One region of the Paenarthrobacter sp. JL.01a genome, then DNA from elsewhere that is predicted to be linked to it. Evidence: riboswitches for the same ligand, from Rfam matches in the RefSeq annotation. Region 1 holds a riboswitch; each other region holds the start of a gene.

What was found. Region 1 has a riboswitch for glycine ahead of cycA (D-serine/D-alanine/glycine transporter). Riboswitches for the same ligand answer to the same signal wherever they lie in the genome.
Region 2: it holds a riboswitch for glycine, as region 1 does, so the genes downstream of both, gcvP (aminomethyl-transferring glycine dehydrogenase) here and cycA (D-serine/D-alanine/glycine transporter) in region 1, are expected to answer to the same signal.
Region 3: it holds a riboswitch for glycine, as region 1 does, so the genes downstream of both, gcvP (aminomethyl-transferring glycine dehydrogenase) here and cycA (D-serine/D-alanine/glycine transporter) in region 1, are expected to answer to the same signal.

The regions. Positions count from the first base shown of each region.
Region 1 is NZ_CP104877.1:760,072-770,760, forward strand. It holds gene N5P29_RS03720 (RecQ family ATP-dependent DNA helicase) at 1-1,610, shown strand, start outside; gene N5P29_RS03725 (MFS transporter) at 1,733-3,172, shown strand; tRNA gene N5P29_RS03730 (tRNA-Ser) at 3,264-3,352, opposite strand; gene N5P29_RS03735 (prolyl oligopeptidase family serine peptidase) at 3,443-5,647, opposite strand; gene N5P29_RS03740 (FAD/NAD(P)-binding protein) at 5,707-7,680, shown strand; glycine riboswitch at 7,718-7,816, shown strand; gene cycA (D-serine/D-alanine/glycine transporter) at 7,962-9,422, shown strand; gene N5P29_RS03750 (ExeM/NucH family extracellular endonuclease) at 9,489-10,689, opposite strand, start outside.
Region 2 is NZ_CP104877.1:996,349-1,007,037, reverse strand. It holds gene N5P29_RS04965 (NUDIX hydrolase) at 1-222, opposite strand, end outside; gene N5P29_RS04960 (DNA/RNA non-specific endonuclease) at 280-1,101, opposite strand; gene N5P29_RS04955 (L-serine ammonia-lyase) at 1,140-2,552, opposite strand; gene gcvH (glycine cleavage system protein GcvH) at 2,751-3,137, opposite strand; gene gcvT (glycine cleavage system aminomethyltransferase GcvT) at 3,238-4,371, opposite strand; gene gcvP (aminomethyl-transferring glycine dehydrogenase) at 4,381-7,227, opposite strand; glycine riboswitch at 7,406-7,503, opposite strand; gene N5P29_RS04935 (TetR/AcrR family transcriptional regulator) at 7,597-8,136, opposite strand; gene N5P29_RS04930 (MFS transporter) at 8,210-9,760, shown strand; gene N5P29_RS04925 (cyclodeaminase/cyclohydrolase family protein) at 9,765-10,424, opposite strand; gene N5P29_RS04920 (amidohydrolase) at 10,531-10,689, shown strand, end outside.
Region 3 is NZ_CP104877.1:4,183,665-4,194,353, reverse strand. It holds gene N5P29_RS19935 (amino acid-binding protein) at 54-932, opposite strand; gene mscL (large conductance mechanosensitive channel protein MscL) at 1,002-1,448, opposite strand; gene N5P29_RS19925 (AMP-binding protein) at 1,525-4,230, opposite strand; gene speB (agmatinase) at 4,575-5,570, opposite strand; gene N5P29_RS19915 (MFS transporter) at 5,567-6,949, opposite strand; gene N5P29_RS19910 (PucR family transcriptional regulator) at 7,099-8,592, shown strand; glycine riboswitch at 8,678-8,777, shown strand; gene gcvP (aminomethyl-transferring glycine dehydrogenase) at 8,927-10,689, shown strand, end outside.

The DNA.
Region 1 (10,689 bases):
CACAGTTGCCCGAGACTGTACCCGTCTTGGCAACAACTGCCACGGCCAACTCCCGGGTAGTCCACGACATTGAAGAGCAGCTTGGTGCCGGAGTGCTGACCATCCGCGGCGGCTTGGGGAGGGAGTCCCTGCGCCTGGGGGTGCTCAACCTTCCCGACTCCAGGGACCGTCTCGGATGGCTGCTGACCCACCTGGCTGACTTGCCCGGCAGCGGCATCATCTACACGCTGACGGTATCTGCGGCCGAAGACACCGCCCGGCTCCTCGCCGAGGCCGGACATAACGTCCTGTCCTACACGGGCAGGACGGACCCCGCAGACAGGGAGCGGGCAGAGCAACTGCTCAAGGACAACCAGGTGAAAGCCCTTGTAGCCACCTCCGCCCTGGGCATGGGATTCGACAAGCCGGACCTCGGCTTCGTGATCCACCTCGGTGCTCCGTCGTCACCTGTCGCCTATTACCAACAGGTCGGTCGTGCAGGCCGTGGTGCAGCCAATGCAGACGTCCTTCTCCTGCCGGGCTCAGAGGACCGCGAGATCTGGCAATACTTTGCCACTGCATCCATGCCATCGGAAGAAAAGGCCGCGGCCGTGCTGGCTGTGCTCGGCGATGCCGGCTCTGCCATGTCCACCGTCGCGCTGGAAGCACGCGTAGACCTTCGGCGCACGCCTTTGGAGCTTCTCCTGAAGGTTCTGGCCGTAGACGGAGCCGTCGAGCGCGTAGGCGGAGGCTGGAGGTCAACCGGACGGCCGTGGCATTACGACGCCGAACGCTACGCCCGCATTGCCGAGGCCCGGGTAGACGAGCAGGATTCCATGGTGGTCTACCAGGACACAGCCGGATGCCGGATGGAGTACATTACGTCAGTCCTCGACGACGAGACAGCTGCCCCTTGCGGGCGCTGCGACAACTGTGCGGGCCGCTGGTTCCCCGTTGACGTGGCGGAATCTGCTGCGGATGCGGCCGGGCAGACGCTCCGCCGGGCAGGGATCGCCGTGGAACCGCGGCTTCAGTGGCCCAGTGGTATGGACCGGTTGGGCGTCGCCGTCAAGGGAAAGATCAAGCCGGACGAGAGCATGGCCGAGGGTCGCGTTCTTGCCAGGCTGACGGACCTGGGTTGGGGTGGTGCTTTGCGTGAACTGTTCGCAGCAGGCGCACCGGACCGGGTGGTCGATCCGGAAATGCTGCAGGCCTGCGTCCAGGTTCTGCGGGAGTGGTCCGGGGCCGAGGGCGGAACCCCATGGAGCGGAGCAGGCCGGCCCGCCGCTGTCGTCAGCATTCCCTCGCGCAGCAAACCACAACTGGTTGAGTCGCTGGCTCAGGGAATCGCCGGGATCGGCAGGATGCCATACTTGGGCCAGCTTCAGGTGGCTCACGGAGGACCCACCGGCTCGCGGGGAGGCAACAGCGCCTACAGGCTCGCCGGGGTGTGGGAACGGCTGGTTGTGGGGCCGGAACTTGCCCAGGCATTGTCGGGGATCGGGAGCCAGCCAGTGCTTTTGGTGGACGATCTGGTCGACAGCCGGTGGACCATGACAGTGTCCGCGCGCGCGTTGCGTCAGGCGGGTGTTGCAGCAGTACTTCCCCTTGCGCTGGCACAGGCGGGGTAGCCGGCAGTAGGAAAGCGTCATGTTGTGATCGCTCCCACATCAGGTCTATAGGATCGAGGAAACGCTGATTCTGCTCAACCGCTGAGCCAGCCGCAGAGCGCAGCCGAACCTGGACCGGAGCCATGACCACAAGACCCAGCGCCCATGTCACCGATGCCAGCCAAACCAGCTGGCGGCCGCGTTTGGCCTTGCTGGTCGCGGCGACGTTCTTCATGGAGTTCCTTGACGGGACGATCCTGACTACGGCCATTCCAAGCATCGCCTCCGACTTCCGGGTTGCTCCAGCGGACATCAACATCACCATGACGGCATACCTGGTCACTGTCGCGATGGGGATCCCGCTGAGCAGTTGGCTGGCTGAACGCTTCGGTGCCCGCAGGATCTTCTGCCTGGCGATCTCCGTCTTCACCATCGCATCCCTGCTCTGCGCGGTGAGCCCCGATCTGACCATGCTCACACTCAGCCGAGTGGCCCAGGGGATGGGCGGGGCCATGATGGTACCCGTGGGAACCTTGGTAGTCCTGCGGGGTACGCCCAAGTCCGAGCTCCTCCGAGCAACCGCTTATCTGGTCTGGCCGGGGCTCCTGGCCCCCGTCCTGGCTCCGATGGTGGGCGGGGCCCTCACCACTTTCCTTTCGTGGCACTGGATCTTCATTATCAACGTTCCCTTGGGCCTGGCGGCATTCATCGCCGCGCTCAGGTTGGTTCCGCGCACACAGTTTGACGGCGGCCGCCGCCTCGACTGGTTTGGCCTCCTGCTGACTACCTTGGGCGTGGGAGCGTTGGTGGTCGGTCTTGAAACCCTGGGCGGCCACGCCTCCAACCTCCTTGCAGTCCTGGTGGTGGTAGCCGGGGTGCTTTCACTGGCCGGGGCAGTTTTCTGGATGAGGAAGGCCAAGGTACCGCTCTTTAACCTCAGTGTGTTTGGCACCAAGACCTTCCGGGCCACCTCCACGGGCGGGTTCATTTACCGGCTGACCATCAGTTCCGTGCCATTCCTGCTGCCCCTGATGTTCCAGGACGGTTTCGGATGGGATCCCCTGAAAGCCGGCGTCATGGTCGCGGCGGTGTTCGTGGGCAACATCGGCATCAAGCCAGCCACGACGCCGCTCATCAGGCGCTTCGGTTTCAAAGCCGTCCTGGTATTTGCTTCCTTGGCCTCGGCCGTGACGTTCGCCCTGTGTGCTTTCCTCAACGCGCAGACGCCCGAACCCCTGATTTTTGCTCTGCTGCTGTTCAGCGGCGCTTTCCGCTCCATCGGATTTTCCGCGTACGCCTCCGTGCAGTACGCGGACATCGTTCCCGGTCAGCTGCCTTCCGCCAACGCGATCTCGGCCACGCTGGTTCAGCTGGCGGCTGCGGCCGGAATCGCTGTCGGGGCCTTGTTCCTGCGCCTCTTTGACGCGACACGCCTGTTCGGCCCTGACCACTCGGGAGCCTACAAAGGGGCGTTCATCGCCATGGCTGTCCTGATGCTGATCAGTACCATCGACAGCCTGACGTTGCACCGTCACGCGGGAGCGGAAGTCAGCGGAGCAGCGGCCGGGACGGACCGCAGCTGAAGGACACCCGGGCTGGGGACGCCAAAAACCCGAGCCCGCGCCACGCCACTTAAACGCAAAAGGTCCCGGTTCGAAAACCGGGACCAATTCGCGGAGACGGGGGGATTTGAACCCCCGGTCGAGTTTAACCCCGACCCTTCATTAGCAGTGAAGTCCATTCGGCCGCTCTGGCACGTCTCCATCCGCTATTGCTAGCCCACCAAGGATACGCAGAAGGTGTCGTCCAGTGCAAAACAGCCGTGCAATCCAGTGTCAGCGTCCTGGAAGGGGTTACTTGCTCCCGGCCAGTGCGAGCCACAGGAAGTGGTTGCTCCGGGCTTGGAGCGCTGCAGCTTGCCTGTTGTCGGACGCTCCGGCGTGCCCGCCCTCCAATGCCTCGTGGAACCACACGTTCGGGATGCCCATGGCTTGCATCCGTGCCGCCATCTTCCGGGCCTGCACAGGGCTCACCCGGTCGTCGGAGGTCGCCGTCCAGATGAACGTTTCGGGATACTCGATGCCATCGCGCAGCAGGTGGTACGGCGAGAACGTCCGGATGAATTCCCATTGCTCAGGGACATCTGGGTCACCGTATTCGGCGATCCAGGAGTAGCCCGCCGAAAGCTTGGTGTACCGGCGCATGTCCAGGAGCGGTACGCCGCAGGAGACGGCACCAAAGAGTTCGGGGTACTGGGTGAGCATGTTGCCCACCAGGAGGCCTCCGTTGGAGCCGCCGACGCAGCCAAGCCGGCGCCGGCTGGTGACGCCGCGAGAGATCAGGTCCTTGGCTACGGCGGCGAAGTCCTCGTAGGCGCGGTGCCGGTTCTCTTGGAGCGCAGCACGGTGCCAAGAAGGGCCGTACTCTCCGCCACCGCGGATGTTGGCCACAACATAGACACCGCCGCGGGAGTGGGCGGCAGCCCCGACGTCGGACGTTGTGCGGCGCTCCAGCCAGGCCCGTCCGATGGTGCCGCTGTAGGCCGGAGTCCGGGAAACCTCGAAACCGCCGTAGCCGGAGAGCTGGGTGGGGTTCTCGCCGTCGAGCACCAGGTCCTTGGACGCAACCTGGAAATACGGGACCTTGGTCCCATCCGAGGAGGTGGCGAAGTGCTGCTGGACTTCATAGTCGGCTTCGTTGAAGAACGACGGCGACCGCTTCACCACCGAGTGCTCGCTCGCCACGCCAGCGGACGCTGACCCGGAGGATGAAGGACCAAGCGTGCCCCGGGTCAAGGTGGTGGGCGTCGTGAAACCGGTGGCCACCAACCAGAAGTCATTCCCGGCGCCGGATTCAGCGTCGTCTTCATCGTCCACGGCGTAGGCGTTGACATCATGCAGGGGAGGGCAGGCATCCAGGATGGTGGAAGCCCACGTCCCGTCGCTGTCCACAGAAGATGGGTCCAGCACGCGGATCTCCGAGGAAACGTCCCGGAGCAGGTTCAGCAGCAGGTAGTCCTTGGCCCAGCTCCAGGACTGCAACGAGGTGTGTGCATCAGGGGTGAAAAGAACCAGCAGGGCACGCGAACCGGCAAGGTAGCTCTCGAAATCCGCTGCCAACAAGGATCCGGCCGGGTACGTTACATCGTCCACCTCCCAGTCACCCTGGGGCCGGAAGAGCAGCCAATCGCGGTGGGCGCTGAGGTTCACATCGGTGGGAACGTCGATGGGCACCCATGAGTCGTCCCGGAGCAACCACGTGCTGCGGTTGTAGAAGTCGATGTAGTCCACGGCGAAGGTCCGCTCGTAGCCGGGAGTGGAGTCGTGCGCCACCATGGCAAGCATGTGGTTTTCGGGGATTTCGAAGAGGCGTTCAGCGTCCGCAAGCAATTGACCGCGGCGAAGCTTGACGCCGGTCCGTGCGTAGGAGGAGGACGTTGCGGGCAGGCCTTCGGCGGTGCTGGACACCAGAAGGGTGTCGGCATCAAGCCAGCTCACGTTGCCCTTGGCTGTAGGGATGTCGAAGCCACCTGCCGCCGGGTCCACGAAGGTGCGGGATTCGACGTCGAACTCCCGGTGCCGGTCGGCGTCGCCGCCGTCGGGGGAGAGCGAAACCATGGCCAGGCGGTAATCGGAACCGTCGGCGGGACGAAGGAAACCGGCGCCGTGGAAGACCCATTCGACGCCTTCCGCGGCTGCCAGGGCATCGATGTCGAGCAGCACATCCCACTCCGGCTGGTCGCTGAGATAGCTCTCCCACGTGGTGCGGCGCCACAGGCCCTTGGGGTGCTCCTGGTCCTTCCAGAAGTTGTAGTAGAAATCGCCGCGTTTGTTCACCATGGCGATCCGGTCCGTGGAGTCCATGACTTCCAAAATGCCGGACTGGAGCACCGCATAATCGGCGTCTTCCAGCAGTTCCTCTGTGCGTGCGTTCTGTTCCCTGACCCAGGCGAGCTGTTCTTCGCCGTGGATGTCCTCCAGCCAGGCGTTCTCATCCGTGGGTTCCGGCGCTGCGGCATTCTCTGACAATGGCGAGGGATCAGCTGCTGTGGTGGTCATGGCCCCATCCAAGCAACACTGTTCGACGGTAGGCAAGTCACGCAGAGTTAGGCTTGAGCGTGGCTAAATCGCAAACCAACCGTGTTGCCCTGCTGGGGGCCGGCCCTCGGGGCACCAGTGTCCTTGAGCGGTTGCTCGCGAACTGGGCTGCCGGGGACACCGAGGGAGCCACCCTCCACATCCATGTTGTGGATCCTTTCCCTGCCGGTTCCGGGCACGTCTGGCAGCCCGGGCAGTCCCGCCTGTACTTGATGAATACACAGGCGTTCTACCCGACACTGATCCCCGAGGATCCCGAGCTCGCAACCCCGCTGACGGGTGGCTCCTTCGACCAGTGGCGAGAGGCCCGACGTCGTGATGGTGCGGGCCTGGACGACGCCGAAAAAGCCGAGCTGGCCACCCTGGAATCACACGACTTCCCCAGCCGCGCCCTGTACGGGCGCTATCTGCGCCAAACCCTGGAGGGGCTGCTGGACCGGCTGCCCGACGGCGTCGAGGTCACCTTCCATGAAATGCCCGCCGTTGCTGCGCGTCCGGTTGACGGGAAGTTCGACGTCGAACTCGCCGACGGCACGACGCTCACCGTCGGTTCGGTGGTGCTGGCGTTGGGGCACATCGAATCGCGGCTCAACCCTGAGCAGAAGTCATTCAAGCGCGCGGCCGACGAGCTGGGCTTGGCGTATTTCCCGCCGGCACCGCCCGCGGATGTGGATTGGCAGGCGGTGCCGGACAGCCAACCCGTTCTTGTCCGGGGCATGGGCTTGAACTTCTTTGACGTGATGGGCCAACTGACGGAGGGTCGCGGAGGCAAGTTTGTCGAGGCAGGGGTGCCCGGAGCCGGTGTCCTGGAGTACCGGCCATCGGGCCGTGAACCCAGGATCTTCGCTGCCTCCCGCCGCGGTACGCCGTACCGGGCCAAGGCAGGGCTGGACGGCTACTACCCACGCAGCATCACCATGCGGTACCTGACAGAAGACGCGGTTGACCGGTTCCGGGCAGCAGGCATCCAGCCCGGTTTCGACCACGATCTCTGGCCGTTGCTGCACAGGGATGCGTTGTGGGCCTACTACTCAACGCTGGCCAGGTCCCAGCCCGCCGCGATCAAGGATCCGGCACAGTTTTTGGCCGACCTGCAGGACGCGCTGCAACCGCATGCCCACACCACGGCGCACTGGGAACACGATGTGGAGGTCCTGGTTGAAAAGCACGTGGTTGCTTCGCGCCGTTTGAATCTTCGTGGGCTCGCGGCGCCGTTGGCGGGACGGACGTTCGCGTCACGGCGTGACCTGGATGCCGCGATCACCGCCTACCTGGACGACGACGCCCGGCGCTCGGCTTTGGGTGAAGCCGACCCCGTGAAGATGGCCATTGGGGCACTCCACACCGGCCGGGCGATCCTCAAGACTGTCGTAGCGGACGGCGGCATCACGGACGAGTCCTGGTTGGCCGGTCTGCGTGGCTGGTTCGAATCGTTTGTCGAAGGACTGGCCAGCGGGCCGCCCGCGCTCCGCTCGGAGCAGCTCGCCGCCTTGGCGCGTGCCGGCGTCGTAAGTTTTGTCGGACCGGACCCCAAGTTCAGCGTCGATCGCAGCGCAAAGGTGTTCCGGGCGGCTTCGCCGTGGGTTCACGACGGGCCCGTGGAGGCGGAGACCCTCATTGAGGCGATGTCGCCGGCGAACAGGGTGGGCATCAATATTTCCCCGCTGCTTGAGCAACTCATGGCCGACGGCCTGGTGCGGACCAAGATCATGATGAGCGTTGAGGGCACCCCCATGCAGACCACCGGCCTTGACGTCGAACCGCACCCGTACCGCCCGATAGCCGCCAACGGGTCCGTTACGGAAAACATGTACGTGCTCGGGCTGCAGTTGTCTGCGTCGCAGTGGGGCAATGCCATCGCCGCGGAGGCCCGTCCCCGCACCGGCCCCGCCTATGCCAGCGGGCAACGGACCCTGCGCGACGCCGACGAAATCGCCCGTAGCATTCTGGGACTCCAGAGCCCCCGGGTTGCGTCACCAGCCAGCCTTCGTTAGTGTGTGAGCTGCATCACCCGTTGGGTGTGCGCGCTTTTGATCTGCGGCGGGAGAGCCCTGCCGGTACATTTCGTCAGGCGCCGTAGGAGCAAACCCTCCCCAGGAATCTCTCAGGCCCATGTACCGCCGCGGCGAGGCAACTCTGGAAAGCAGTCCGGCCACCGGACTCACCGAAGGTGCAAGCAGGCCCATGCCTGCGGAAACTCTCAGGTCTACCTACAGAGCGGGGAGGAACCCGAATCAATGCGGCACCACAGTGCCGCCTGAACGACGGAGTTCCTTTGACGATTCATCCCACCACCGGCAACGATTCACCGCATCTCGAACGCCAGCTCAGCAACCGCCACATCCAGCTCATCGCCATCGGCGGTGCCATTGGAACCGGCCTCTTCATGGGCTCCGGCAAGACCATTTCCGCAGCCGGCCCCTCCGTAATTTTCGTGTACATGATCATCGGCTTCATGCTGTTCTTCGTCATGCGCGCCATGGGCGAGCTGCTCCTGAGCAACCTGAATTACAAGTCCTTCAGCGATTTCGCCGCAGACCTCCTCGGTCCCTGGGCCGGCTTCTTCACCGGGTGGACCTACTGGTTCTGCTGGGTCATCACGGGCATCGCAGACGTCATTGCGATTGCCGGGTACTCGGAGGAGTTGTGGCCAGGGCTGCCCTTGTGGATTCCAGGTCTTATCACCATCGGCATCCTGCTGCTCCTGAACCTGGCCACGGTCAAGGCCTTCGGCGAGACCGAATTCTGGTTCGCGCTTATCAAGATTGTGGCCATCGCCGCCCTGATTATCGTTGGCCTGTTCATGATCCTCAGCGGCTTCCAGTCCGACGCCGGACCGGCCAGCTTCAGCAACCTCTGGAGTCATGGCGGCTTCTTCCCGAACGAGTTCATGGGCTTTGTTGCCGGATTCCAGATTGCCGTGTTCGCGTTCGTGGGCATTGAGCTGGTGGGCACCACCGCTGCCGAGGCCAAGGACCCGGATAAGAACCTGCCCAAGGCCATCAACTCCATCCCCATCCGCGTGCTGCTCTTCTACGTAGGCGCGCTCATCATCCTCATGTCCGTCACTCCGTGGACCCAGTTCGCCGCGGGCCACAGCCCCTTCATCGCCATGTTCTCCCTGGCAGGCCTTGGTGCAGCGGCCACGATCGTGAACCTGGTAGTGCTGACCTCCGCAATGTCCTCGGCCAACTCCGGCATCTACTCCACGTCACGCATGGTGTACGGCCTGGCCCAGGAAGGCGACGCGCCCGCGGTCTTCAGCGCCCTGTCCGGACGCAAAGTACCCCGCAACGCCCTGTTCCTTTCCTGCGTCCTGTTGCTGTCCGGCGTCGTGCTCATGTACGCCGGGCAGGATGTGGGCAAGGCGTTCGACATGGTCACCACAGTTTCGGCTGTCTGCTTCGTGTTCGTGTGGTCGATCATCCTGGCCAGCTACCTGGCCTTCAGGAAGCGCCGTCCCCACTTGCATGATTCTTCGGCCTTCAAGATGCCGGGTGGGGTGGTGATGGTGTGGGTGGTGTTTGCTTTCTTCGCGTTCATCCTTTGGGCCCTGACCACCCAGCCGGACACGCTCATGGCGCTGCTGGTCACTCCGGTGTGGTTCCTCGCGCTTGGCGTGGCCTGGGCGGTCCTTCGCAAACGGCCCACCCACCTGGCCCGTTACGAGCACTTCAAGGCCGAGCTGCAGAAGGACGCTGAGCGGGTGAACGAACCCGAATCTGTCCGCAGCTGACACCCAAGCAAAGAGCCAGGTCCCTCGGAAGTCGAGGAGCCTGGCTCTTTGGCTGTCAGGGGAGGGTTAGCCCCGCAGGCACTTCTGGTACTCCAGCCAGGCGAAGGCATAACGAAGCCAGCCCACGATGTCGTACCACTTGGACGGCTTGGTTGGCTCGGTGCACTGAGGTGGCTGGGGCCCGCTTGCAGCCACCAAGACCTCCGCCTTGACCGTGGTTCCACTTTCGACGGCGGTCAGCACCACGGTGCCGGTTCCTGCGGCGGCCGCTGCGGGAACCTTGAGGTTCACTGTGGCGGAGCCGGCTGCAACGGGCACGTCGCCGAGCACCAGCGAGGCGCCCTTGGCGTCGGTAAAGACTGCCTTCAGCGTCTTGTTGGCCGGGCTGCCGATCGATGTCAGGTCCAGTTTGGACACTGCCAGGGTGATCGGGTCGCCAGCTTTGACCTCGGCGGCAGTTGTGTCGGCAACAGCGACGGAACGCCGGGCGAAGTCCGGCGATACCGGGTTGTGGGCCTGGAGGTACTTGATCCAGGCATCCCGGTCCACCAGGCCGGTGTCCTTTGTGTTGCTGCCTTCCTTGAACACCCGGAAGTTGTCACCGCCGGTTGCCAGGAAGCTGAAGGTGCCGATCCTGTACTGCTTGGCAGGATCGATGACCGCGCCGTTGACCCAGATCCCGGTGACGCGGTCGCCTGCGGCGCGTGCGGCGTCGTAGGTGTAGTTGACGTTCTTGGACAGGCCCAGCTGCTGGTACGGGCGGCTGGGCACCGTTCCGTCCGGGTTGGTCTGCCACTGCTGCTCCAAGAGAGTCTTGAACTGCGTACCTGTCAGCGACGTGGTCCACAGATTATTCACGAACGGCAGTACGGCGTTGGCTTCTGCGTAGGTGATGGTGCCGTCCGGCGCGTAGTAGAGCTCGTTGCGCAGGCCGCCAGGATTCACGACGCCGATCTCCGCCGCGCCCAGTTCCGGCGCCTTGAGCGTATCCACCAGGGAGTCCGCCACCAGGTTGCCCAGCGTCGATTCGCTCGCGCGATCGTCACGCTTGGGGGCTCCGCCTGCCGGGTCAGGAGTGAAGGCGGTGGTGATATCGGCTGTTACCGCACCGACCGGCTGGTTTCCGATTTCTGCGGCATTGGCCAGGGCCTTGTCCACGATGGTCTTGACCTGGGCAACGCGCGGGTAGGCGGCCACCAGGCTTGCGGCGGTGTCAGTGGTGCGGTCCACAACAGCAGCCTTGTAGGCCGTCACGGACTTGGAGGCT
Region 2 (10,689 bases), 240 kb from region 1:
CAGCGCGACTATTCCCGCGCCGTGGTGATACTCCCGGATCAGCACCACATTCCGGGCCCGATCCAGGGCGAAAACGGAGACCCATTCCGGGTTTTCCTGAACGTAATACGGTGCCACCACGACGCCGGATGCCGTCACACACTCGTCAGCCCGCAAAGAAATCCATTTGTCTTTGACGACGACGCGACTATCGCTGACATTCCAAGCGGTTTCGTCCCTCACGGCGCCTCCCCATCTTGGCCTCTGGCCAGTAAAGTCCCGGCTGATTCCTCGAGCATCCTACAACCGGATCTGCTCCATGCTCTCGAGCTGGATCGCCTTCGGGGCCTTACCCAGCTCACGCTGGCCGCTGGTTAGACGGTCCGCAGCCGTGAGCCGGCTCAGGCTGAGCCCTGTGAGGTCGGCAATCTCGCCGATCGGAACCTGGAACGTCCGGAAAGGACCCAACGGGGGTGGTTCGCCCTCCAGCAGCCGTTCTGTGATTGCCTTTTTGAGCTCTACCTTCCCGAGCAACGGCGACTGGTCAAGGATGAAGCCGGCAGCTCCCAGTTTCGCGTCGTTGGTCCACACCGCGATCTTCCAGAACTTCCTCGGCACCTGGACGCCCCGGTAGGGAGGATCGTCATCCAGGAGGACCGGCCCGGTGAAGACGCTGAGCTTGGCATCGAAGGAGTCGGCGTGCTCCAGGACATGGTCCTCCAGCCCGACCCACAGTTCCTTGCCCTGGTTGAAATCATCAACCTGTGGAGCTGCGTTGGTGAAGACAAAAGTGTCCTGGTTGGCCTTCTTGGCTGTCGCTTGGTCGCCCCAGACCGGATCCAGGCGCCGAACCAGATGACCACGGTCGAAGGCGTTGTTCTTGTACACGTCAGGACCGGCCTGCTGCTCCTTGGGAACGCGCTCGTCAAAATGCCAGGTTCCCTCGCGTGCCAGCGGATTCAGTTCGCTGCCGCTGATGTTGACGCCCACGATCGCCGCAAGCTTCCGGTTTACCCGGAAGCGTACGGAGAAGTGGGTGTAATCCAACAGAATCGTCGTTGCCGACGGACTGGGCAGCTCAACGCGTGCCCGCAAGAAGTCCCTGTCATATCCCCCGCTCATGCATACAGCATGGCACTAGGCACCGACAGTAAACAGACTCAGCATTCGACGACGTTGACGGCGAGGCCGCCCATCGCTGTTTCTTTGTACTTATGGGACATGTCCTTGCCCGTTTCCCGCATGGTCACGATGACCTCATCCAACGAGACCCGGTGCGTCCCATCACCCCACAACGCCATCTTCGCCGCGTTGATCGCCTTCGCCGCAGCAATCGCGTTCCGCTCAATACACGGAATCTGCACCAACCCACCAATCGGATCACACGTGAGCCCCAGGTTATGCTCCATCGCGATCTCCGCCGCGTTCTCCACCTGCGCCGGGGAACCACCCATCACCTCAGCCAACCCCGCAGCAGCCATCGACGACGCCGAACCAACCTCACCCTGGCACCCCACCTCAGCACCCGAAATCGACGCCTGCTCCTTGTACAAAACCCCCACTGCGCCCGCGGCGAGCAAGAACCGCACCACCACATCGTCCTTATCGGCCTGGGTGGCCTGATCCATGCCCGGAGCGTAATTCAACGCATAGTAAAGAACAGCCGGGATGATGCCCGCCGCACCATTGGTCGGGGCCGTCACCACCCGGCCCCCGGAAGCGTTCTCCTCATTGACCGCCAACGCGATCAGGTTCACCCACTCCTGCCAATACTTCGGATCGTTCCGGTCCTTGTCCTCCTTCAGGAGCCGCTCCAACCAGTCAGGAGCACGACGACGGACCCGCAACCCGCCCGGCAGCACCCCCTCACGCTTCAGGGACGTTTCAACACAGGCCTCCATCACCGACCAAATATGCAGCAGACCCTCCCGGATCTCTTCCTCCGACCGGGACGCCCGCTCATTGATCAACATGATGTCGCTGATGCCCAAGCCTTTGGATGAGCACCGGCCCAACAACTCCGCCGCCGTCCGGAACGGCAACGGCAACTCCGCCTTGGACTCCTCCAACTCCGCCCGGGCCGTGCTCTCCTCACCCTCACGCACAATGAACCCGCCACCCACCGAGAAAAACGTCGCCTCCCTCAGCACCGCCCCCTCAGCATCAGAAACCACGAACTTCATCCCATTCGTATGCCGCGGCAACACCGTCAACGGATGCAACACCATATCCTCCACCGCATACGGCAGTTCCACGCCCTCACCGGAAGCACCGGCAAGGTTCAACACACCCGTCTCGGCGATCGCGGCCAGGCGTTCCTCCACTTCCTCGGGGAGGATCAGCTCGGGGTGGTAACCCTCAAGGCCCAACAGCGTGGCAGTCATCGTCCCATGACCTTTGCCCGTCGCGGCCAAGGAACCATACAGATCCACCCGCAACGACGCCACCGAGCCCAGGACACCGCTGTCCTTCAACTCTTCGGCAAACACCGCTGCGGCCCGCATCGGCCCCACAGTGTGCGAGCTTGATGGGCCAATGCCCACAGAGAACAGATCGAAAACACCAACAGCCATAGCCGGGATCCCTTTTATACAGCTTGAATCGGTCCGGCAGATCGTCCTGCCGGATGGCCTCCCCCGCTTGTGGCGAAAGACGACCGAAGCGCGACGCCGGATGGCCCCCAAAGGCGGCAACCCGGCGTCGCAAATTATTCAGTTACTACAAACCACGCTACGCCCGTATGTCCAGTGCCGGACCCGGGCAGCCGGCAACTAGGCCAGGTCTCCGCCATTCTTGGAGGCGTATTCCTGGGCCGACAGCAGCGGGCCGTCGGATTCGGCGGCCACCTTGAAGAGCCAGCCGGCGCCGTAGGGGTCGTTGTTAATGAGGGCGGGATCGGAAACAACGGCGTCGTTGATCTCGGTGACCTCGCCTGTGACGGGTGAGTACAGGTCGGAGACGGACTTGGTGGACTCCACCTCGCCGCAGGTCTCGCCGGCGGTCACGGTGGAGCCGACCTCGGGCAGGTCCACGTACACGATGTCGCCCAGTGCGTCGGTGGCAACCTCGGAAATGCCAACGGACACCGAGTTCCCTTCGCCGCGGGAGACCCACTCGTGTTCGTCGGAGTACTGAAGTTCGGGCGCTACTTTGGGCATTCTTTTTCCTTTACGTGTGCTGAATGAAAAATCCAGGAGTTTTTGTACAGCTAATGCCTTTATAGCCGGGCTATGAGGTCATTAGCTGTACAAAAACTCGCTACTTTTGGCGCTTGTAGAACGGGAGCGCGACGACTTCGAAGGGCTCGGCCTTGCCGCGGAGGTCCACATCGAGGGCAGTCCCGGGCTCAGAGAGGGCAACGTCGACGTACGCCATCACTACGGGGTACCCCAAGGTGGGACTCGGCTGGCCGGACGTCACTTCACCAACAACGGCTCCGTCCTTCACCACGGGGTAGTGCGAGCGGCCGGCGCGGCGTCCCAGGCCCTTGAGCCCCACGAGCTTGCGGCCAGTGGAGACCCCGGCACCCTCGGCCTTCAAAGCAGCAAGTGCTTCCTTGCCAACAAAGTCGCCTTCCTTGGACAACGCCACAACAGGGCCAAGCCCGGCAGCGAAGGGATTGCCTTCGCGGGAGAGCTCGTTGCCGTACAGTGGCATACCGGCTTCCAGACGGAGTGAGTCGCGCGAGGCCAGGCCCGCCGGGACCAGTTCGCCCTCTTCGGCGACGGCGGTGATCGCCTGCCACAGCGCGGCGGCGGATTCGTTGGGAACGAAGATCTCGAAGCCGTCTTCGCCGGTGTACCCGGTGCGTGCCAAGAGCAATTCCTGGCCGCTTCCGGCCACGAGGAAGGTGACCTCGACGGCGGCGTAGTACTTCAATCCGGTGACCAGCGAGTGCTGCTCGGCCGGTACAAGGCGCAGAAGGATGGCTTCGGCAAGGGGACCCTGGACGGCGATGAGCGAAGTCTCGGGCGAGGCATCCACAACCACGACGTCGAACCCGGCCGCACGCACCAGCAGTTCCGCAGCAACAACTGCCGCGTTGCCGGCATTCGGCACCACAAGGAACTTCTCTGCACCGCGACGGTAGACGATCAGGTCATCGATGATGCCGCCATCTTCCTGGCAGATCAGCGAATACTTGGCCTTGCCATCGGCCATGGCAGAAATCTTGCCCACCAGGGCGTAGTCCAGGAACGCTGCGGCCTCGGGTCCGGTGACCCAGACTTCGCCCATGTGGGAGAGGTCGAACAGGCACGCGGACTTGCGGACTGCGTGGTGCTCGGCCAATTCCGAGGAGTACTTCAGCGGCATCTGCCAGCCACCGAAGTCGGTGAACGACGCGCCAAGCTTCTTGTGCTCTTCGTAGAGGGCGGTGTATTTCCCTGTCATGACCGGTCCTTAGTTCTCGAAGTCTTCGATCGGCGGGCAGGAGCAGACCAGGTTGCGGTCTCCGGCTGCGCCGTCGATGCGGCCAACGGGCGGGAAGTACTTGTCCTGCTTGAGATGGTGGACCGGGAAGGCGGCCTGCTCGCGCGGGTACGCGCGGTCCCAGTCGGAGCTCACGACGGCGGCTGCCGTGTGGGGCGCGCGGCGAAGCGGGGAGTCCTGCACGGAGAAGTCGCCGGCAGCAACCTGGTCGATCTCCTTGCGGATGGTGATCATGGCCTCGATGAAGCGATCGATCTCCACGAGGTCTTCGGACTCCGTGGGCTCAACCATCAAGGTACCCGCAACCGGGAAGGCCAGGGTGGGCGCGTGGAAGCCGAAGTCGATCAGGCGCTTGGCCACATCCTCAGCGGTGACGCCGGTCTTCGCGGTCAATTCGCGCAGGTCCAGGATGCACTCGTGGGCTACGAGTCCACCTTCACCTGTGTAGAGCACCGGGAAGTGCTCGTTGAGGCGGGATGCGATGTAGTTCGCCGCCAGCAACGCGGACTTGGTGGCTTCGGTCAGTCCCTGGCCGCCCATGAGCTTCACGTAGGCCCAGGAGATCGGGAGGACACCGGCCGAGCCGAAGCGGGAGGCCGAAATCGGAACGTCATTGCCCTCGGTCCAGGACGCTGCGTCGCCGGGCATGAACGGTGCCAGGTGTGCCTTGGCTGCGACCGGGCCAACGCCGGGTCCGCCGCCGCCGTGCGGGATGCAGAAGGTCTTGTGCAGGTTCAGGTGGGATACGTCGCCGCCGAACTTGCCCGGCTGGGCAAGGCCTACGAGGGCATTGAGGTTGGCACCGTCGATGTACACCTGTCCGCCGGCTTCGTGGATGGCGTCGCAGACTTCGCGGACGTCTGCGTCGTAGACACCGTGCGTGGACGGGTAGGTGATCATGATGGCCGAGAGGGCGTCGCGGTTGGCTTCGATCTTGGCCTTCAGGTCAACGTGGTCGATGGTGCCATCGGGAGCGGTGGCCACGACCACGACCTTCATGCCTGCCAGCACTGCCGAGGCGGCATTGGTGCCGTGCGCGGAGGCGGGGATGAGGCACACGTTGCGCTGGTCATCTCCGTTGGAGAGGTGGTAGCCGCGGATCGCGAGGAGCCCGGCCAGCTCACCCTGGGAACCGGCGTTCGGCTGAATGGACACTTGGTCGTAACCGGTGATCTCGGTCAGCTGCGCTTCGAGGTCGCTGATGAGTTCACGCCAGCCCTCGGTCTGGGAGTCCGGAGCGAACGGGTGGATCGAGGCGAACTCGGGCCAGGAAATGGCTTCCATTTCAGCGGTGGCGTTGAGCTTCATGGTGCACGAACCCAACGGGATCATGGTGCGGTCCAGCGCGAGGTCGCGGTCCGAGAGCTTGCGGATGTAGCGCAGGAGCTGGGTCTCGGAGCGGTGGGTGTTGAACACCGGGTGCTGCATGAATGCGCTGGTGCGCTCAACGGAAGCCTCCAGCGCAAAGTCCTCGGCGGCATCGGTGACCGAAGCGCCAAAGACATCGAGGAGGCGGCCGACGATGTCGGACGTAGTCGTTTCGTCAACGGAGATGCCGACAGTGTCAGCATCGATGCCGCGCAGGTTGATGCCCTTGGCCTCGGCGACGGCGACGATCTCTGCTGCCTTGCCCGTGACGCGGACGGTGATGGTGTCGAAGAACGAACCGTGGAGGACCTCGACGCCGGCAGCCTTCAGGGACGCTGCAAGCGTCCGGGCGTGGCTGTGGGCGGTCTCAGCGATCGCCTTCAAGCCTTCCGGGCCGTGGTAGACCGCGTACATCGAAGCCACGATGGCCAGCAGCGCCTGCGCGGTGCAGATGTTGGACGTGGCCTTCTCGCGGCGGATGTGCTGCTCGCGGGTCTGCAGGGCCAGACGGTAGGCGGGAACGCCGGCGTCGTCCTTGGAAACGCCCACCAAGCGGCCCGGCATGGAACGCTCAAGACCCTTCTGGACGGCCATGTAGGCAGCGTGCGGGCCGCCGAAGAAGAGCGGGACACCCAGGCGCTGGGCGGAACCCACGGCGATGTCAGCGCCCTGCTCACCCGGAGGGGTGATGAGCGTCAGGGAAAGGAGGTCGGCGGCAACGGTGACCAGTGCGCCGCGTTCCTTGGCCTCGGCAATGACGGCGGAGTGGTCGAAGACGCGGCCGGAAGCACCGGGCTGCTGGAGGACGACGCCGTTGATGGCACCTTCCGGAAGGCCGGCTGAAAGATCGGCAACCTCAACCTCGAAGCCGAGGGCTTCAGCACGGCCCTTGACGATGGCGATGGTCTGCGGCAGGCAGTCCGCGTCGAGCACGGTCTTGCCGTCCTGCACGGCCTTGTTCTTGTTGGCGCGGCGCATCATGAGGACGGCTTCGGCCACGGCGGTTGCTTCGTCCAGCAGGGAGGCGTTGGCGATCGGCAGGCCAACGAGGTCCTGCACCATGGTCTGGAAATTCAGGAGTGCTTCAAGGCGGCCCTGCGAAATTTCGGGCTGGTACGGGGTGTAAGCGGTGTACCAGGCCGGGGACTCAAGGATGTTGCGGCGGATGACCGGCGGCGTGACGGTGTCGTAGTAGCCCTGGCCGATCATCTGGACGGCCGTCTTGTTCTTGGAGGCGAGCTTGCGCAGCTCGGCAAGGACCTCGACTTCGCTCAGCGCGTTCTGCAAGGTGAGGGCGACGTCCTGGCGGATGTCGTTCGGAACGGCAGTGTCGACCAGCGAGTCAACAGAGTCGTAGCCAACGGACTTGAGCATGGTCTCAATGTCGGCCTGGCGGCGGGCGCCGATATGCCGATCGACGAAGGTGGTGGAGGCGGAACTAACCGTCACGAAGGAACTCCAATACTTGGGCGGCGTTTGGGTACGCCGCAGCGGCTCGGGTTCCTCCCCGCTCTGTATTGGACCTGAGAGTTTCCGCGTGTTGTCCGCACAACGAATCGCTTGCACCGTCGGTGAGCACAGCATCCCACGTCAATGGCGTGGAGTGCCTGCTGCTTTCCAGAGTTGCCTCGCCGCGGCGGTGCGTGGGCCTGAGAGATTCCTGGGGAGGGTTTGCTCCTACGGCGCCTGCATCACGTGCCTGCAGGACTCTCCCGCCGCAGATCAAAGGCATGTTCAGTTGTCTGTGGGCACCACGCCGGGCACGCCACAAGGCTTAATTGTCCTACGTGCAAGGCCCTGCGGCAAATGGATGAAACGTCACTTCCGCAGGCGGTCCAGGACGCCCAGCAGGATTTCGACGTCGGCCTCCCGCCCGGCGTTGCCGGCCCCCTGCCCGCCTTCGAACATCGCATTGAAGTAGAGGCCGTCGCCCATGTAGCTGACGGCCTTGGCAATCTCCGGTCCTACGTCTTCGGCCAGGACATCCAGCCACTGCTGCTGGATTCCTGCGAAGCGCCGCCGCGTTTCCTCATGGGCTACTTCAGCGAGCCTCGTTGCCGCAACGAAGGCCCTGTCCATGGGGGTGTCGGCCCAGAGGGAGGACCGGATGAAGTACGCGGCCGCACCGTCCGACGCGGCCTTCATCTGCTCAATGTCTTCCTGCGCCAACTCGTCCAGGCGTTCCAGCAAGGCGCTGATCAGGGCTTCCTTGTTGGGGAAGTGATACAGCAGCCCGCCCTTGGAGACACCGGCCCTCTTGGCGACGGCATCCAGGGTAGCCGCCCGCTCCCCTACCTCGATCAGGAGGGATTCGTAGGCATCCAGGACGGCGTCCCGGGCAACTGGTTTTCGTGGCATGTGTACATCATTCCCTAAAGCTGTGCAGTCCTTGCATTTGTAACTGTACCGTCTGGACGGTACAGTAAGTGGCATGTTCTCGCCGTCCTCAACCCAAGCACCCCGTTCCGCCGCCCCCTTGACGGGCCCGGCTGCACCGTGGCGCGACTGGACGGCCTTGGCACTGCTGATGTTCCCGGTGCTGCTGGTGGCCGTCGACAACACCGCGCTCACTTTTGCCCTGCCGGAAATCGCCCGCTCCCTGGACGTGGGCGGCATACAGCTCCTGTGGATCGTTGACGCCTACCCGCTGGTGCTCGCCGCGCTCCTGGTCTCCATGGGCAACCTTGGTGACCGGATCGGACGACGCCGGTTGCTGCTGATCGGCAGCACAGGCTTCGCGGCGGTTTCGGCTGCTACGGCATTCGCGCCGTCCGCTGAGTGGCTTATTGCCGGGCGCGCCGCCCTCGGTGTCTTCGGCGCCATGCTGATGCCATCAACGTTGTCGTTGATCAGGAACATTTTTACCGACCCCAACCGCCGCCGGCTCGCGATCGCCGTATGGGCTGCCGGATTCTCCGGTGGCGCCGCCCTCGGTCCCATCTTCGGTGGCTGGCTGGTAGAGCACTTCTGGTGGGGTGCCGTCTTCCTGGTGGCAGCATTCCTGCTTTTGCCGCTCCTCGCCTTCGGCCGGGCACTCATTCCCGAGTCCAAGGACGCCAACCCCGGCCGCGTCGACGTGCCCAGCATCGTCCTGTCTGTGGTCACCATGGCGCCGTTCGTTTACGGCATCAAGGAGTTCGCCGTCCACGGACTCGGGGCATCCGCTGTAGCCTTCATGCTCTTCGGATTGGTGATGGGTGTCCTCTTCGTCCGCCGCCAGCAGCGGATCGAGAGCCCCATGCTGGACGTCAGCTTGTTCAAGAACAAGGTATTCAGCACGGCCATCGTGGCCAACGTGCTGTCCCTGTTTTCCATGACGGGGTTCATCTACTTCTTTGCCCAGCACCTGCAGCTGGTCGAAGGGCAGTCCCCCATGGAAGCCGGCATCGCCATGATCCCGGCCCTCCTGGCCACAGTTATCGCCGGCCTGCTCGTAGTACCGCTGGTCAAGAAAGTACGGCCCGGATTCGTGGTGGCCGGCGGACTGACGCTGAGCGCCATAGGCTACCTGGTGGCCGTCGTGGGTGACCACGGCAGCGGACCGGTGTTCCTCCTGTCAGCCCTGACGGTCCTGGCCGTCGGCGTGGGTGCAGCGGAGACCATCTCCAATGACCTCATCCTGGCGTCCGTGCCGGCAGACAAATCAGGGGCGGCCTCGGCCATCTCCGAGACCGGTTACGAACTCGGTTCCCTCCTGGGAACAGCCGTGCTCGGTTCAATCCTCACCGCGTCCTACCAGCACAACCTCGTCATTCCCGACGGCGTCCCCGCCGAAGCTGCCAGGAAGTCGGGGGAAACCCTGGCCGGTGCCGTTGACGCAGCCTCCGCTCTTCCCACCCAGCTCTCCGAGGCATTGACCAACGCCGCCCGGATAGCCTTCGACTCCGGAGTCCACATCACTGCGGCGATTGGGCTGGTACTGATGGCCGGAGCGGCAGTGATGGCCGCCGTCGTACTCCGCAAGGTACCCAAGGCGAAATAGGAAGCTACACCGCTTCGGTAGGTGCTGCCTTCTTGTCGACGCCGGCAGTCAGCAGGTCGATCCGCTCCAGCGCGTCGCTGAGGCGGCTGACCGTCTTCCACAGATCCGGATGCTGCTCCCTGACCTCCTCCAGCCCAGTCCCCGCGGAGGTCAGGGACGCGAGGTCGAAGCTCACGTTGGTCCGCGCTCCCGCTATGGCGGCGCGCAGCGCACCGAAGCCAACCACGACGTCCGCGATGAGGGCCGGGTTGCCATGGGAAGCGAGCCAGCCAAGGTCCTCGATGGCGTCGATGGCCCGCTCACCCAGCACGGCAGAGGCCTTGGCCGCGTCCACCGAAGCCCGGTGGATGGCCTTTTCGCGTTCCGGACCCGGGTCCAGACGGAAGGCAGCCCCGAAAGCGTTGGAGGCTGAGGCATCATCGTCTGCCAGTTGCAGGGCAGAGTTCCTCAGTTCCTGGGCCCGGGCATGAATCCCCGAAAGCTCTTCCCGCTGGTGGTCTTCGGGCTCCGTATACCCTGCCACCATGGAGGTCAGCGCGGCCGCGATCGAGAGCATGACCCCCGTTCCTGCGCCGCCACCGGGCGAACCGTTCGACTCTGCCAGGGCTTTCGTCCAGCACTCGACCGTGGACTTCTGCGTTGTGGCGGGTTCGGAATTCTTCATGGCATCCAGTCTGCCGCGACTGCCCGGTCTTCGCACACACAGGCTTCGCACACCGCCGGTGGATACACTGGCCGGACCAAAGGCGTCGAACGAAGAGGGTAAACCCATGACCATTGACCTCGAAGAGCTTTACAAAGACCTGCACGCCAACCCGGAACTGTCCTTCCAGGAGACCAGGACGGCGGGAATCGCCGCCGGGCACCTGGAAAACCTTGGCTTCACGGTCCACCGCAACATCGGCAAAACCGGCGTGGTGGGCATCCTT
Region 3 (10,689 bases), 980 kb from region 1:
GGCCGGGTTTTGCACGAGATTCCGGAAGGAGTGAGTCGCGGCTTGGGATACCGCTAGCCCGTGGCGGACCTTCCGACCGCCGGGTTGTATGCCAAAATCTCAGCCAGTTCGGCCAATCTGTGGGCCCTTGCCGACTCCGCCGGGGTGAACGGCTCGCCGGGCCGGGAGAACAAGAGCGGGCCATGCCAGGCGGTAGGAATCTTCAGGATGTCTGCGGAACGTCCGACGGCGGTGCCAGCCCCGGGTGCCGGGTGTTCAGTACCTGTGGGGACCACTTTGGCGGACAGGAGTTCGGCGACGGCCAATGGCAGTTCCTGCGGATTCCCGGCAATCCGGGCCGCGAGGCTGAGGGCTTTGGTTTGCCCGTCCGCCATGGCCAGCGCAGTGGTGGGCCAGACGTGGGACTCGCGCCCGCCGCCGTCGTGCATTGCCTGAAGCAGTTCCTGCTCGGTGAGGTGCCCCGGCGCGGACAGGACGAACTCATCCATCACGCTGCCGGGGAGTCCCGCCCCATCCATGGGGTGGACGTGGATGCTCAGAATGTTCGTGTCCAGCTTGGCGAGGGACTGGGTGATCTTTTGCAGCGAACCCGGTTGGTCGCGCAGCAGGGTACGGGCACGCCAGAGAGCGGGTGCTGTCTGCAGCCTGCGGCGGTGTTTGAGCGCCGGGGCATGCAGCCAACGCCGCAATACTTTGGCGGCAGACGGCTCGGCCACCCAGATCACCAGGACAGTCGCGGTGACGGTCAGGAGCAAGACCTTGGTCACATAGGGCAGATGGGTCTCCACCACCGCCGCGTGTACCAGCAGCTCAATGGGCAGCATGACGGCGATGTTGGCCAGGGTGAGCCGGGCCTTGGGAGGTTCAGGCAGCTGGCCGCAGACCTCGCACAGGAGGTCGGCCGTGACGGGAGAGCTCGCGTTGGGCTTCATGGACCCATGCTGCCGCGCAGGTGTTTCGTCTGCGTTGCTCCTGCGTCACGGTCTCGCGGCGGGTGCTGCCTAGCGGATCGGGTCCTCGTCCAGGTCGCGGTTGCCGCCACGGGCTGCTGCGGCGTCCTTGAGGAGGTCGCGGATCTCGGCCAAGAGGGCGGTGTCCGCCGGAATCGGCTCTTCCTCGGGCTCTGCGGTGGCCAGTCGGTCCTTGACCATGGAGTTGATCTTGTTCATGGGCGCCACGAAGATGAAGTAGACAACGGCGGCGGTGATCAGGAAGGTCACCATGGCGGTCAGCACGGCGCCGATGTTGACGAACGTGGCCTCTTTGTCCGGCCAGATCCGGAAGCCCAGTCCGTCCGCGTTGACGCCACCGGCCGCGGCGATCACCGGATTGATGATGTTGTTGGTGAAAGCGGCTACCAGTGCCGTGAAGGCACTGCCGATGACGACCGCGATGGCCAGTTCGATCACGTTGCCGCGGAGAATGAAGTCCTTGAAACCCTTAAACATGGAGTGTCCTCTGGTCGGTACGGGGCGTATGGCTCGAGCAGAGTTCAAACTACCATTCCCGCGTATCAGCGGGTTGTCACGTCGGTTGCCGCTGTGATCGCCTGGGCAGCTGACGACGGCGGCCCAGCCACCTTTCGGCGGCGCCCATGACTTTGGTGACCAGCGCCCAATAGCCGATGCCCGCTGCAAGCGATGCCGCAACGGCCAGGCCGAGGGCGGCGTCCGGTGCCGACCCGGGCTTGCCCTCGACGATCAGCGGATAGACGAGCCAGTGCGTCACGTAGATGTACAGGGAGGAACTGGCCAGCAGTGCCGTCAGCCGATGCAAACCCCGTGGCACAGGCAGCGTGGCTACCCATAGAAGCACGAGGAAGCCAACCAGGACTGTCGCGCTGCGTGGCTCGCTGGTGAAGAACCCGGGGATGGTCAGGAAGGCTGCCACTGTGGTGGCCGCACGTTGCCACCATGTCCTGGACAACGCGGCCACCCAGCCGAGCGCGAAGAGCCACAGCACCGGACCTTGGCCGGGATACGGCAGCTCAACGATGTCGAAGCGTTGCAGCAGGTCCGCGCCCCCGAGTGCCAGGGGGAGCAGCCAGGGCCACCGTCGCTGGGCCCTGTCCAACGCCGGAATGGCCAGGAGGGCAGCCATGCCCAGGAGGATGTGAACAAGGATTTCGATGAACCAGAACCGTGACATGTCGGTCCAACCCTGCGGACCCACCAACGTGTTGAGCAGGAAAATGTTGTGCCAGCCGTAATCGTCCGTCACCGCGAAGGCCACGCTGATCACCACGATGCTGGGCAACGCGATGCGCGCGACGGCTTTGAGATGGCGCGTCAGCCGCTCCCGGCACGAACCCGCCAACTGGAAACGGGCAAAGTTGTAGCCGGCCACGGCGATCAGGACATGCGCGGTCCCTTCCCACCGGAACAATCCAACGTGGGAGGAGACGATGAAGATGATGGCGACGGCGCGAAGGACGATTCCTGTTTCCAGGCGGGCCGTGAGCTTTTTGGGACGCCGTTTTCGTCCGGTGCCGGTTGAAGCCTGGGGTTCCTTGACGCCGGACCCGGCATTGGGCTTTTTCTTTGGGTGCACGCCGTTCGTTCCGGCGGCACCACTGCGTTCGCGTTCGACGGCGGGCGTCAGTTCGCAGACGGGCATCAGGTGCCATCCGTGGGGAAGGTAGCCGAGTGCACGCTCCAGCCTGACCGAGGCGGCGACGTAGGACAGTGAGTCTCCGCCCAGGGAAACGAAAGTGTCCGTATCCGCCACGTCGTCCCGTTCCAGGACGTCGATGAAGATCCTGCGCGCATCGTCCGGCGACTCTGCGGCGGAAGGTCCGGGGCCGCCGTCGTACTTCTCCGCAATCGGGGTGGTCGCTCCCGGAGGCGCGTAGGCATCCGCCGGGGCGAGGGCGAGAATGGCCTGGTAGTCCGTTTTTCCGTTGGCCAGGCGGGGGATCGTTTCTACGCGGCACAGCGTCAGGGCCGACCTTGGGACGCCGAGATCGTGCGCGAGCGCTTTGGTCAGGAGCGGGAGCTCGTGGTTACCTTCGACGGCGGCGACGAGTCCGACGTCGGTCCCGGCCACGGCCGCTGTCACGCCGAGATCCTGAAGGATCTGCTCGACCTGGCCCAGGTCGATCCGAAGCCCCACGATCTTGACGAAGCGGCTGCGCCGGCCAACGATTTCGTAGAGCCCGCTTGGTCCGATCCGGGCGAGGTCGCCTGTGCGCAGCTCGGTGATGTCCCGGCCCCGGGCGAGGTCCGCCGGGTGTTCGGCGTAGCCCAGCATGACGTTTGGCCCGGAGAAGACCAGCTCGCAATCGTCCAGTCCAGGAACAGGTTCCAGCCGGAAGGATCCCCCGGGAATGGGGACGCCGATGGCATGGGGATGCTCCTCGGCCTCGTCCGGCGGGAGGTACGCCATCCGGGCCGTCGCTTCGGTTTGGCCGTACATGACGAAGAGGTCCCAGCCTTGTTCCTGTCCGAGCTGGGCGTAGCTGCGTACCCGTTCAGGCGCCAAACGCCCTCCGGCCTGGGTGATGTACCGCAGGCTGGGCAGGTCCATGCGGTCGAAGCCCACACGCTCCAGAAGATCGAAGGTGTAGGGAACCGCGGCGAACGAAGTCACGGATTCGCGCCGCATCAGATCCCAAAAACACGGATCCACCACGGACAGATCGGTGAGCGCTATCGACGCCCCCACCAGGAGATGGCTGTGCACGACGCTCATGCCGTAGCAGTAGGACAACGGAAGCGTCGTTGCTGCCCTGTCTTCCGGGCGGAGGTGCAGGTACTGGGCGATGGCGGCCGCGTTGGCCTGGATCGACCCTGCCGAGATGCGGACCAGTTTCGGGGCACCCGTTGAACCGGAAGTGCTCAGCAACAGGGCGAGGTCAGGATGGAGTTCGTGGCCGCTGCGCTCCCGGCGCACGTCCAGCGAGACGCCTCCATCCACCGAACGTGCCACAATGTCCGGCTCATAGGCCGAGATCAGCGCTTCCGCGGCCTGCCCGCCCCCGGAAGGAAGGACCAGCAACGGTTGTCCGGATGCCAGTGCTGCAAGGTACACGGTGAGGGAAGGCAACGTGTTTTCCGCTTCGAGGGCGATAAGGCGCCGGCCGTCGCCAAAGGACCTGGCCATCTCCTCGACACGGGCCGCCAACTGCGCGTAGGTCACTGTTTCGGCTGCCAGGCGTACTGCGGGCCGGTCTCCAAACGATGCCAATCGGGCGGCAAAGGCTACTCCGGCCACATCGGACTGAATACTCACCCGGAAAAGTTAGAAGGTATGGCTAACCTAACTCAAATGGATTTGCGCGGGGGACCGGAACATGACGTTGGCGTGATGTGAGCGGGGGATCGGGAATTGGCGGTGGGATGTGAGCGAGGGATCGGGAATGGGCGGTGGGATGTGAGAGAGCGATTGGTATCAGCAGACGCTCGCTCACATCCCACCCGTTTTTTCGGGACCCTCGCTCACATCCCACCCGTTTTTTCGGGACCCTCGCCACGGGTTCGAATTTAGCCGCTGAGGCGAGCGAACGACGTCGGCACCCGGGTGGGTGCCGACGTCGCGGTTTTTGGGAAGGTTGTTCGCGCTTCTGCGCCGAAGCGTCAGAGCGCAGCGGCCTCAAGATCGAGACTGGCCGGCGCCGCCGTCTTCCCGCGGTTGACCATGAGTGCCAGCAGGTCGAAAACAACGGTGGCGGCGGCCACGCTGGTGATGTCGGCGTGATCGTAGGCAGGGGCGACCTCTACTACGTCCGCTCCCACGATGTTGATACCATCCAGGCCGCGGAGCAGGGCGAGAAGCTCGCGTGAATGCAGGCCGCCCATCTCCGGAGTTCCAGTGCCGGGTGCATAGGAAGGATCGAGGACATCGATGTCGATGGAAACGTAGACGGGCGTGTCGCCAAGGCGTTCCTTGACCCGCTCAATGGCGGCCGGCACGCCGATGACGTCCAGGTCCGAGCAGCGGATGATCTGGAAGCCGAACTCGTGGTCCCGGAGGAAATCGTTGCGGTCATAGACAGGTCCGCGGATACCAACGTGCATCGACTTGTCCTCCACAAGAAGGCCTTCTTCAAAGGCGCGGCGGAAGATGGTCCCGTGCGTGATCGGCTGGTCGAAGTACGTGTCCCAGGTGTCCAGGTGGGCGTCGAAATGCAGGAGCGCGACCGGCCCGTGGACCTTGTTCAGTGCCCGCAGCATCGGCAGGGCAACGGTGTGGTCGCCGCCGATGGATACCAAGCGCTTCGATTCGCTGATGAGGGGCAGGGCCTGTTCCTCAATTTCGCGGACGGCGCGGGTGATGTCGTAAGGGGTGCAAGCGATGTCGCCTGCGTCAACAACCTGGGCTTCGTACACGGGCTCGACGTCGAGCTCCGGGTGGTAGCCCGGGCGCAGGAGCCGCGATGCCTCGCGGACCGCGGCAGGACCAAAACGCGCCCCGGGCCGGAAGGAGGTGCCGCCGTCGAACGGCACACCCACAACGGCGATGTCGTAGTCCGGAACGCGGTCGATCTGGGGGAGTCGGGCGAAGGTGCCGAGGCCGGCGTAACGGGGAACCTTGGTTGCGTCGACGGGGCCGATGGGCTGGTGCGTGGTCATGAGAGGGATCCTTCGTTGATCTTGCTGTCATTGGACGTGCTGGGCTGGTGTTCGGTGGTGAGCTCCGAAAGGGACTTGTTTGCCGTTTCGGGAGCCAGGAGGAAGGTGGCGATGAGCCCGATCAGCGAAATGACCGCGCCGATGAGAAGCGATCCGGCCGCGCCAAACGACACGATCGCCAATGGCATCAGGTAAGTGCTTGCCGCCGATCCCACCCTGCTGATGGCGGTGCCGAAGCCGACGGCCGTGGCGCGGACTTCCGTGGGGAAGAGCTCGTTGGGGTAGACGACTTCAAGGAAACTCGATGCTCCGGACGCCAGGGCAAAGACGGCCAGGGCAATAAAGAGCGGTGCGGCTTCCACATTGGGGATGAAAGCCGGAATGGCTAAGGCAACAACAATGATCCCGAACGTCCACAAAAGCAGCTTTCGGCGCCCGATCTTCTCCACAAGCCAGAGTCCGGGAATGCCGCCGACAACAAACAGCATGGAGATCAGGAATGAGCCACCGTAGAGGTTGGCGTCGCCATGCATGCCAAACGAGGTCAGCAGGTCCGGGGCGAAAGTGTAGACGGCAAACAACGGAATGACCTGTGCTGTCCAAAAGATGGAGACGAACAGGGTCCGCTTCCAGAACTGACCTCGGAAAATATCCAGGAAGCTGCCTTGCTTCAAGGGTCCCTCGCTGTCGGAAGAGATATCAGCCAGTCCATACTGAGGGCCGTAAACCTTCTTGAGGACGGCATCGGCCTCATCGCGGCGCCCTCGTGATAGCAACCACCGTGGAGACTCAGGCGTGCCGAGCCGGCAGAGCAGCGTGATGATGGCGAAGACAGCCGGGCTGGCAACCATGAAGCGCCAGGCCTCCGGTCCCGCATCGCGCAACAAGTAGCCGACGGCGTAAGCCGCCGCGGCACCTATGGCCCACACCACGAACGTGGCACCGAGCAGGCGTCCGCGATGTTTTTTGGGAAGGAACTCGGCCAGGAGCGAGGTAGCGATGGGGTAGTCGGCGCCGATGGCCATGCCCAGGAAGAGCCTGCACAAGACCACTTGCCACATGTCGGTGGCAAAGCCGTTCAGGACGGAAAACACCGCAAGCGCAATGAGGTCCGCGATGTACATCTTGTGGCGGCCGATCCTGTCGGTCAGCCAACCAAAGATGGCACCGCCGAAAAAGATGCCCACCAGGCTTGCCGCACCCACCAGGCCAATTTCAGCGGGGGTCATCTCCAGTCCGGGGGCCATGGTGATGAGTGCGATGCCAATGATGGACAGCGCGTAGCCGTCGATGAACGGACCGCCGGACGCGAAGAACGTCAATTTCTTGTGGAACCGGGTTAGTGGGGCGTCATCAATGAGGTTGCTGGTTGCGCTCATTGCCAACCCTCTCTCGTGAATGCTCGTCTTTGAGCGGTGAAGTAAGTAGTTCCAGTTTTGGTGATACAGCTCACCGGGTATACTCATCCATTGTTTACATCTGACGAAGTCACCTAGACAAATGTCTAAGATCAAGACAGGACGCAGAAATGGCCATCACCGTCGCCGAACTCGTGGCTGAGCCGCAGCTCGGACTCACGCTCCTGGCCGGATCTGCGGGCACCGGCAACCGCATCACCTGGGCCCACACCTCTGACCTCCCGCGGCTGTGGGAGTGGGTCACCGGCGGGGAACTCATGATGACCAACGGCCTCTCCATTCCAGCGGATTCGGACGGACAGGTGGAGCTTGCTGAGGCCCTGGTGGACGCCGGTGCCAGTGCGTTGGCGATCGGCGAGAAGATGCACGCGCCTCCACTGACAGCTGAGTTCCTGGCTGCTTGTGAGCGGCTGGCCCTGCCCCTGATCAACATTCCCTACCCGCTGCCGTTCATCGCCATTGCGCGGTCCGTGGCCGAGTCGTCGCTGCTCGAAGAATCCCGCCGTCTCCGCCAGACAGCCCGCGTCTACGACCTCCTGCGCACCGCCGGCGCGTCCGAGGATCACTGGCAAAGTCTGGTCCTTCGGCTCGCTACCGAACTGGATTCGGAGCTGTTCGTGGTGGACCGCCGCTGCCTGCACCCGTGGCATCCGGAGGGCCATCCCCTGCCGGAGTTCCTTGTGGAGGAATGGTCGCCGCAACCGGGCCGCGTATCCGTGGCGGGCAAGAACTTCCAGTGGCACCGGATCCGTGGCCGGCACGTGCTGACCATGGACATTCCCACCCACGCGAATGCGCTCCTCGTAGTGCTGCCCGGCAGCGAACCGCACCCTGACGCCGTCGTACTTCTGCATGCCGCAACCGTGCTGGGACTGCAGTTGGCGCGCATCGTACTCTCGCTCGAAGGGCGGCACCGGCTCGCCGGCGAGTTCCTGCTGCAGGCCCTCGATGGGCGGCTCGGAACGGGCGAGATCGAGCGGCGGTTGACGGCTTTCGAGGTGCCTCCCCAGGAGTTTGTGGTCGCCTCGATGTTGGCGGACGACGGCGGCAGGCTGGCCAACGTGCACGTCGAACTCTGGCGGCATGGCGTTCCGGCGGCCTCCCTGCGGCGGAACGACCGGCTTCATGTGGTGGTCGCCGCGGACGTCGCGGATGATCTCCTGGTCCACTGCGCCGGGTCTGAAAGCGTCATCGGCGTCAGTTCAGCGGCCTCCGTCGCGGGACTCCAACAGGCCCTTCAAGAATCGTTGTGGGCGCTGGGTTCGGCGCGTGCCAACAAGCTGGGGCTGGCCCGCTACGCCGAGGGTCCCAGCTGGCTTGGACTGACGGGATTCGAGGAAGGAACCGCGTTGGTGCAGCGTCTCCTGGGGCCGGTTTTTGCGTACGAGCAACGCCAGGACGGCGACCTGACGGTCACATTAAAAACCTATTTGGACTCGCAGCGGTCGTGGCAAAAAACCGCGTCCGCGCTGTTCACGCACCGGCAAACCATCATCTACAGAATCCGGAAAATCGGCGAACTGACGGGGCTGGACATGGGTGAAACGTCCACCTTGGCGCAGCTCTGGCTGGCCTTGCAGATCCACGAGGCGATGCGCGGTTGAGCCGTGTGGAAAACAACCGCCTTGCGCTTTTTCGAAATGACCCGCTATGGTGTGAAGCGTGTCACTGACGTGGCGCAAACGCTTTTGATCTGCGGCGGGAGAGTCCTGCCGGGTACATCCAGTCAGGCGCCGTAGGAGCAAATCCTCCCCAGGAATCTCTCAGGCCCATGTACCGCCGCGGCGAGGCAACTCTGGAAAGCAGCCCGGGCAACCGGGCTCACCGACGGTGCAAGTGGGCAACCAAGTCCACGGAATCTCTCAGGTCCAATACAGAGCGGGGAGGAACCCATATTCAACGTGGCGTCTGTGGGACGCCTGAATCCTGGAGTTCCTCTTGACTGTTCAATCCTCCCCAACCGCTTTCGCGGACCGGCATATCGGCGCCCGCCGCCAGGCCGATGTTGACACCATGCTCAAGGCGATCGGCTACGACTCGGTTGATGGCCTGGTGGATGTCGCCGTCCCCGATTCCATCCGCCAGTCCTCGCCCCTGAGCCTGCAAAAGGCGCTGAGCGAGACGCAGGTCCTGGCCGAGCTCCGCAAGCTCGCGGCGAAGAACAAGACCGCCGTGCAGATGATCGGCCAGGGCTACTACGACACCATCACCCCGCCGGTCATCCGCCGCAACATCCTTGAATCCCCGGCCTGGTACACCGCCTACACGCCGTACCAGCCGGAGATTTCCCAGGGCCGCCTTGAGGCGCTCCTGAACTTCCAGACCATGGTCCAGGACCTCACCGGGCTCCCGATCGCCAACGCTTCCCTGCTGGATGAAGCCACCGCCGTGGCCGAAGCCGTGTTGCTGATGCGCCGGGCCAACAAAGCTGTGAAGGACGGCAAGACCGTCCTGGACGCCGACCTCCTCCCGCAGACCATCGCGATCGTGAAGGGCCGCGCCGAGGCGCTCGGTTTCGAGGTCCTCGTTGCGGACCTTTCGGCCGGATTGCCCGACGGCGACATTAACGGCGTCGTCCTGCAGCAGCCGGGCGTTTCGGGCCGGGTCTTCAACCACGCTCCCGTGATCGCTGAGGCAAAGGAACGCGGTGCACTTGTCACCGTCGCGGCCGATCTGCTGGCGCTCTCCCTCATCACGCCCCCGGGCGAACAAGGTGCCGACATCGCCGTCGGAACTGCGCAGCGCTTCGGTGTTCCGCTGTTCTTCGGTGGCCCGCATGCCGCTTACATGGCGGTCCGGAACGGTATGGAGCGCACGCTTCCCGGCCGCATCGTGGGCGTGTCCAAGGACAACGCGGGCGTTCCCGCCTACCGCCTCGCCCTGCAGACCCGCGAGCAGCACATCCGCCGCGAGAAGGCCACGTCCAACATCTGCACGGCGCAGGCATTGCTGGCCATCGTTGCCTCGATGTACGCCGTGTACCACGGCCCGGACGGCCTGAAGGCGATTGCCGAAACTGTCCACGGCCACGCCCGCGTGCTGGCTACTGCCTTGCAGAAGGCAGGCCGCGAACTCGTCGCAGACTCCTTCTTCGATACCCTCACCGTCCGCGTTCCGGGCAAGGCCTCAAAGGTGATCGGCGCGGCCGAAGCGCGCGGCATCAACCTCCGCTACATCGATGAGGACACCGTAGGCGTCTCCGTCGATGAAACCACGACGCCGGAGGTCCTCTCCGCTGTCGCCGTCGCCTTTGGTGCGGGTCCCGTAGGGGACGCCGCCGGGTTCGAGCTGGCTTCCGACGTAGTCCGAACCTCCGATTTCCTGCAGCACCCGGTGTTCAACACCCACCGCTCCGAGACGCAGCTGTTGCGCTATATCCGCAAGCTGTCCGACCGTGACCTCGCGCTGGACCGCACCATGATCCCGTTGGGCTCCTGCACCATGAAGCTCAATGCCACGGCTGAAATGGAGGCTATCTCCTGGCCGGAGTTCGCCTCGATCCACCCGTTCGCGCCGGATCACCAAACTGAAGGTTGGCGTGAGCTGATCTCCGGTCTGGAAGCCGATCTGACCGAGATCACGGGCTACGACCAGGTCTCCATCCAGCCGAACGCCGGTTCCCAGGGTGAGCTGGCAGGCTTGCTCGCGATCCGCGGATACCACCTGTCCCGCGGCGATGACCAGCGCAACGTGTGCCTGAT